One region of the Kosakonia beeri genome, then DNA from elsewhere that is predicted to be linked to it. Evidence: predicted binding sites of a transcription regulator. Region 1 holds the regulator's gene; each other region holds the start of a gene.
The links. Region 1 encodes LexA, which represses DNA repair genes until DNA is damaged. Its sites were predicted from a motif close to TNCTGTATGTACATACAGNA; they were not measured.
Positions count from the first base shown of each region.

Region 2: a site for LexA is predicted at 960-979, ahead of rmuC (DNA recombination protein RmuC). Genes of this name have one in related genera too.
Region 3: a site for LexA is predicted at 1,201-1,220, ahead of dinG (ATP-dependent DNA helicase DinG). Genes of this name have one in related genera too.

Region 1 covers NZ_CM135106.1:4,568,799-4,571,073, forward strand. The annotation lists gene dinF (MATE family efflux transporter DinF) at 1-574, opposite strand, end outside; gene lexA (transcriptional repressor LexA) at 653-1,267, opposite strand; gene ACUY4S_RS21640 (diacylglycerol kinase) at 1,376-1,744, opposite strand; gene plsB (glycerol-3-phosphate 1-O-acyltransferase PlsB) at 1,876-2,275, shown strand, end outside.
Region 2 covers NZ_CM135106.1:4,683,606-4,685,880, forward strand. The annotation lists gene rmuC (DNA recombination protein RmuC) at 1-921, opposite strand, end outside; gene udp (uridine phosphorylase) at 1,057-1,818, opposite strand; gene ACUY4S_RS22155 (dienelactone hydrolase family protein) at 2,080-2,275, shown strand, end outside.
Region 3 covers NZ_CM135106.1:3,309,853-3,312,127, forward strand. The annotation lists gene dinG (ATP-dependent DNA helicase DinG) at 1-1,186, opposite strand, end outside; gene licT (BglG family transcription antiterminator LicT) at 1,516-2,275, shown strand, end outside.

The sequences.
Region 1 (2,275 bases):
GCGCTGCGCCCTGCACATTCATGTGCAGCCCCATCACCAGCCAGACATCAAGCACAATGTTCAGCGCATTGCCCACCACCAGCAATATCACCGGAGCACGAGCATACTGCACGCCTAACAACCACCCCAGCAGTACCAGATTACCCAGCGATGCCGGCGCGCTTAGCCACCGGATCTCCAGGAAGCGCCGCGCCTGTTCCAGTACAGCCTCACTGCCACCAGTGATGTGCAATGCAAGATCGATTAACGGCGTACGCAGCATGGCAATTAGCACACCGACGACCAGAGCCAGCAGCAGTGGCTGGATCAGTGCGCGGGCCAGTGCAGAAGTGTCACGGGCACCAAACGCCTGTGCTGTAAGGCCGGTCGTGCTCATGCGCAGAAACAACAGCAGCATAAACAGAAAACTGGTTGCCGTTGCGCCAATCGCCACACCGCCAAGATAGACAGGGCTGTCGAGATGACCGATCACTGCTGTATCCACCAGCCCCAACAGCGGGACAGTGATATTGGAGACGATCATCGGCAGCGCAAGTCGCCATAGCGCTTTATCGGAGGCACTTAACAATGACATAGCCGTGTAGGAATCAGTCGGGGAGAAAGGTTTTACGCTGCGGAGCGTATAACAGCACCGCAGCACATAAGCGGGGCGTTACAGCCACTGCCCATTGCGAATGACACCGACCGCCAGACCTTCAATGGTGAAGTTTTGATCGCGCAGGTCAACCACAATTGGGGTGAATTCGCTGTTTTCCGGTAACAATTCTACGGTGTTACCGTGTTTTTTGAGGCGTTTTACCGTGACTTCGTCTTCAATACGCGCCACCACAACCTGGCCGTTACGCACATCCTGCGTTTTATGCACGGCCAACAGGTCGCCATCCATAATGCCAATGTCTTTCATCGACATCCCGCTAACGCGCAACAAGAAGTCCGCATGCGGTTTAAAAAGTGAGGGATCAACCTGATAGTGACCTTCAATATGCTGCTGTGCCAGTAACGGTTCGCCCGCAGCAACACGCCCGACCAGCGGCAAACCTTGATCTTCTTCTTCTCCGAGCAGCAGGCGAAGACCGCGCGATGCGCCGGAAACTATTTCAATTACCCCTTTACGCGCAAGCGCTTTGAGGTGTTCTTCAGCCGCATTTGGGGAACGGAACCCCAATTGTTGTGCGATTTCCGCACGCGTCGGTGGCATACCGGTTTGATTGATGCGTTCGCGGATGAGATCGAACACCTCTTGCTGCCTGGCCGTTAAAGCTTTCATTCCGCCCCCTGGGTGTATATACAGTGATGCTGTGAGTATATACAGTTAAAGGCGATTTTGGAACCAAATTTAAGCAAAAAACCAGGCTCTTAACGAATTCCGGAAGCATTATCGAAAATATGACCAAAGCAACGAGATCCAGGTAAACAGCGCCAACAGGATAGACATCAGCACGGCGGCAGAGCCCATGTCCTTCGCACGCCCCGAAAGCTCATGGAATTCGGTACCAATTCGATCGACGACCGCTTCAATCGCACTATTCAGGATTTCCACAATCATCACCAGAGAAACCGAACCAATCAGTAACACGCGCGTGATCGCGTCAATATCAAGCCAGCAGGCGATAATAATGGCCAGCGTCACTGCAATCGCTTCCTGGCGAAACGCCGCTTCATTTACCCATGCAGCGCGCACCCCTTTCCAGGAATAACCGGCAGCTTTAATGATCCGGGTTAATCCAGTGGTATTATTAGCCATGAAAAAGAACCTTTTTATGTAATGAGCGTCAATGTCTATGTAAGCACGCAGCGGTACAACAGAAATTATGCGCGCTTTCTGATATTCTTTGCGGCGCAATGGCACTATTAACCAGAGGCTTTACATCCTTTATGTCCGGCTGGCCACGAATTTACTACAAATTACTGAATTTACCATTAAGCGTGCTGGTAAAAAGTAAATCGATCCCCGCAGAACCTGCACAGGAACTGGGTCTCGATACGTCACGCCCCATCATGTACGTGCTGCCTTACAACTCTAAGGCGGACTTACTGACACTCCGCGCACAATGCCTGGCACATGAGTTGCCAGACCCGCTGGAACCGCTGGAAATCGACGGCGCGCTCCTGCCGCGCTACGTGTTCATTCACGGCGGACCGCGTGTATTCACCTATTACACGCCGAAAGAAGAGTCCATCAAACTGTTTCACGACTATCTGGATTTACACCGCAGCCATCCAGACCTGGATGTGCAAATGGTGCCTGTGTCGGTGATGTTTGGCCGCTCGCCTG
Region 2 (2,275 bases), 110 kb from region 1:
ACTGCGAAGACCAGGAAGCTGCTGGTAATCTTTACGGCCCAGCAAACGAATGTGGTTACGTACCGAAGCGATATGCTCCTGTAACGCCCCTTCACGCGTGAACTCATCATCAGCGTTAAAATAACGCTCATAGGCCACCAACGTCATTTTGGCGTCAATTACCACATCTTTACCTTGTGGCAAACGCACAATCACATCGGGCTGCATGCGGGCGCGGTTGTCATTCTCCATGCTGACCTGGGTTTGATATTCGTACCCTTCGCGCAGGCCAGACGCCTCCAGCACGCGGGTCAGCACCACTTCGCCCCAGTTTCCCTGGGTTTTGTTATCGCCTTTTAGTGCCCGGGTCAGGTTGATAGCTTCCTGCGCCATTTGCGCATTCAGCTGTTGCAGGTTGCGGATCTCATGCGCGAGCGTATGACGCTCACGCGCCTCCTGACCAAAGCTGTCCTGTACCTGGCGGCGAAAGCCGTCGAGCTGTTCACGCAGAGGTGTCAGCAGACTATTAAGGCTCTGGCGATTCTGCTCATCGACCCGTCGATTGCTCTGCTCAAAAATACGATTGGCAAGATTTTCAAACTGCTCACTCAGACGCTGCTCACTGCTGTGCATCTGACGCAGTTTCTCTTCTGCATGCAGTTGGGTGGATTCCAGCCGGGTGGTCACTTCGCGCAAGTCGGCTTCCAGCGAGCTGTTAATATGCTGCAAGCTGCGCAACTCGTTATTCAGCAGTTCGCACTCTTCCCGCCAGTGCTCACCCTGGGCTATCTGCTGCCGGGCGGCACTCAGTTCGCTAAAGACATCGCGCTGCTCTGCCAGCAGTTCCGCCTGCTGCTGCGCGCCACGCCAGCTGGCCGCCAGCCAGCCGACCAGTAAGCCCGCCAGCGCAACTGCCGCCATGACGATGATTGAAGTGTCCACCACGCCCCCTGATTACTAATCATTACTGTCGGGGATTGTGCTGTATAAACGTCCAGTTTGGAAGGGGTTTTCCTGCGAAGCGTTACGCAAAAAGAAAAGGCCGAACAGGTCGGCCTTAAAATCATCAGCGCACAGTTACAGGAGACGACGCGCGGCTTCCACAACGATTTTCACCGCATGGCTTTCTGTTTGCTTCATGGTTTCCGCATTCGGGATCTCTTGCTGAGTGCGGTTAACAATCACACCAGCGACCATCCCGGCACGTAACCCCTGGCTGGCACACATCGTCAGCAGCGTGGCGGATTCCATTTCGTAGTTCATCACGCCCATAGATTGCCACTCTTCCATGGATCCTTTGAAGCGGTTCACCACACGGCCAGAGAAGGTGTCGTAGCGCTCCTGGCCCGGGTAGAAGGTATCTGACGATGCCGTAACGCCGATATGTTTCGTTGCGCCAACGGCGTCTGCTGCGGCCACTAATGCGGTTGTACAGGCGAAATCGGCCACAGCCGGGTATTCCATCGGTGCAAAGTGCAGGCTGGCACCATCCAGGCGTACGGAGCCGGTCGTGATCAACACATCACCCACATTGATATGCGGCTGGATAGCGCCAGTAGTGCCTACACGCAAGAAAGTACGAATGCCAAGCTGCGCCAGCTCTTCCACTGCGATAGAGGTTGACGGGCCGCCGATGCCGGTAGAGCAAACAATAACCGGTTTGCCATCCAGTTCGGCACGCCAGCTGGTAAATTCGCGGTGCGATGCCAGTTTGACCGGCTTATCCATCAGCGCGGCGATCTTTTCCACACGCTCAGGATCGCCAGGGACGATAGCCAGCGTAGCCCCTTGTAAATCGTTTTTGGTGAGGCCGAGATGAAAAACATCAGACTTGGACATAACAGACTCCTCTGTGGTCAGTTTTATCGGGAGAGGCAAAAAGCCACTTTACAGAAGGCGCACGCCTAATTTCGTGACTGTCATCACCGCTATTGAAATTCATTGCATACGGTTTCCATTAAATAGTGACACTCATCACATTTTAATGCCACACCTCACGCCTCAGGAGCAAAGATAGTCTACCCCACGGTGATTTACCGCGCCCCTCAGGTCTTCCCGTCTATAGTTATTGAAGCGCTAATAAAGGGTATGGAGAATGCCATGACAACCGATAAACAGCCGGGCTTTGCACCTGCAGCATCACCTCTCGCTTCAACGATTGTACATACGCCGGAAGACGCCTTAATCGCAGGCGAAACGTCAATTCCGACCCAGGGCGACAATATGCCCGCGTTTCATGCCCGCCCAAAAACGGCCAGCGATCCACTGCCCATTGTCATTGTGGTGCAGGAAATTT
Region 3 (2,275 bases), 1.3 Mb from region 1:
ACATTCCCAGCGCGCGGTTCATTTGCAGGATCACGCGGTGCAGGCGCACGATATCGTGACTGCCCGTTTTCTCACTTAAATCATTCAGGAACAGCTCTGCCAGGCCCCGCAACATCTCCGTCAGTTTCGCCAGACGCTGGCAAATAGCCATCACCTCGTCCGGCAGTTCCCCCATCGCAAAGCGGTGTTCAGCTTCCTGCCCGGCAGGCAGCAGGAGATTAAGTATGTTATTCAGCGAAGCAATCAGCTCATATAACTCTTCACAGTGGGCATTCAGCCGCTCTGGTGTCGCCAGTGGCGGCGTGGTCTTCGGGCGGAATTGTTCCAGACAGGTAGCAATGAGCTTGCTGAACAGATCGAGCTGCAGCCGATACCATGCGGCGGTGATTTCCGCGCTCATTTCCAGCGCATCACGTGCGACATCCGGTAAATGGTGGCCTTCATCCAGTACCAGTAGCAGGTTTTTTGGCTCCGGCAGCACCGCTTCGCTCTCCATTGCCGCCATTACCAGCGCATGGTTCGCCACCACCACTTCCGCTTCCTGAATTTCACGCCGGGCAACGAAAAACGGGCACTCCCGGTAGTAGTGACAGTTACGGTTCAGGCAGCTGGCTTTATCGGTGCTGAGGCGTCGCCACATATCGTCAGTAACGGCTTTGTCCGTATGATCACGCAGACCGTCCCATTTGTAGCTATCCAGATCGGCTTTCAGCGCCGCGCAGAGCTTCTGCTCCTCTTTATTGCCCGGCGTTAATTCATCATCCAGAAAGGCGAGCAGATCTTGTTGATCGGGTTCGGTACTCGCCAGCGCGGCCAGATTGCGCGGGCAAACGTAGCGACCGCGCCCAAAAGCGGCGGTAAAACGTAAGTCAGGGATAATTTTACGCAGCAACGGCAAATCTTTGCTGAAGATTTGGTCCTGCAGCGCAACGTTGGCGGTGCTGACCACCAGCGTTTTTTGCTCTTCACGGGCGATAGCAATACCAGGAATCAGGTAAGAGAGGGTTTTCCCCACACCGGTCGGCGCTTCAATCGCCAGATGCCGCCCCTCATCCCCCGCCAGCGTTTTCGCGACATCAGCAATCATCTGCCGCTGCGGCGCTCGGGGAATAAAGTCCGGGATCTGTTGTTGCAACGCCTTATACCAGGCGGCAATCTGCGCTTTTAGCGCGGCGGTAAGGGCCATGATGAAACCTGAAATACTGTATAAACAGCCATTATTGTGGCATTTTTAGCGCGCCGGGGGTAACGGTTTTTGCAAGGCGGAAGCGGGTACCTAAAAGCGACCGTCCAGTCGCAGATACAGAATATTTTTCGCAGAGCCGATCACAAATTGGCATATCGGGTCATTAATGCGCCTGCCGACGCGTTGATCATTCATCAACGCAATGCTAGTTTTTTACCTGCATTACGCTTGTTACCGAATATCGGGCAAAACCTAAATGCAGACTTAGAGGACAAATCCGTCCGCGGCTGTATTTATGTTTTGCCCGTTTTTGTTTGCAGGAGTTGGCGATGCTGGTCAAACAAATATTAAATAATAACGTTGTCAGCGCTATTGATGATCGTGGCCTTGAGGTTATTCTCACCGGGTGCGGGCTGGGTTTTAATACCCACAGCGGCGCCGTCGTCGACGAGCAAGCCATCGAAAAAATATTTCGTCTGCAGGATTCGCAAATCTCCGCTCGCTTTAAAGATCTGGTCAGCGAAGTGCCGGTAGAAATACTGCAACTGACCGACGATATTGTCGCGCTGGCGCGGAATGCACTGCCACACAAATTAAGCGAAGGGCTGTACGTCACGCTGGCCGATCACCTGCATTTTGCCCTGCAACGTAGCCAAAATAACGATGTGCTGCCCAATCCGCTGGAGTGGGAAGTTCGTCATTTTTATACCGCAGAATATGGCATTGGCCGCCAGGCTCTGGGGATGATAGTGGCACGCACAGGCACGTTATTACCCGACAGCGAGGCCTGTAGCATCGCCCTGCACATTGTTAACGCCGGGCTGAATGACACCATGGGTAAAACCGCGCAAATTACGCGCCTTATTTACCAGCTCCAGAATATTGTTAAATATTTTTTTAGCCTGCCACTCGATGAGCACAGTCTGAACTATCAGCGATTTATTACCCATTTGAAGTTCTTTGCCCAACGGGTGATTGATGGTGTGGTGTTAAATAATGACGACGAAGAGTTATTTGCCATGGTGCAACGTCGTTATCAGACAACCCTGAAATGTGTTGATGCAATTAATGAGTTTGTCGGCAAAAACT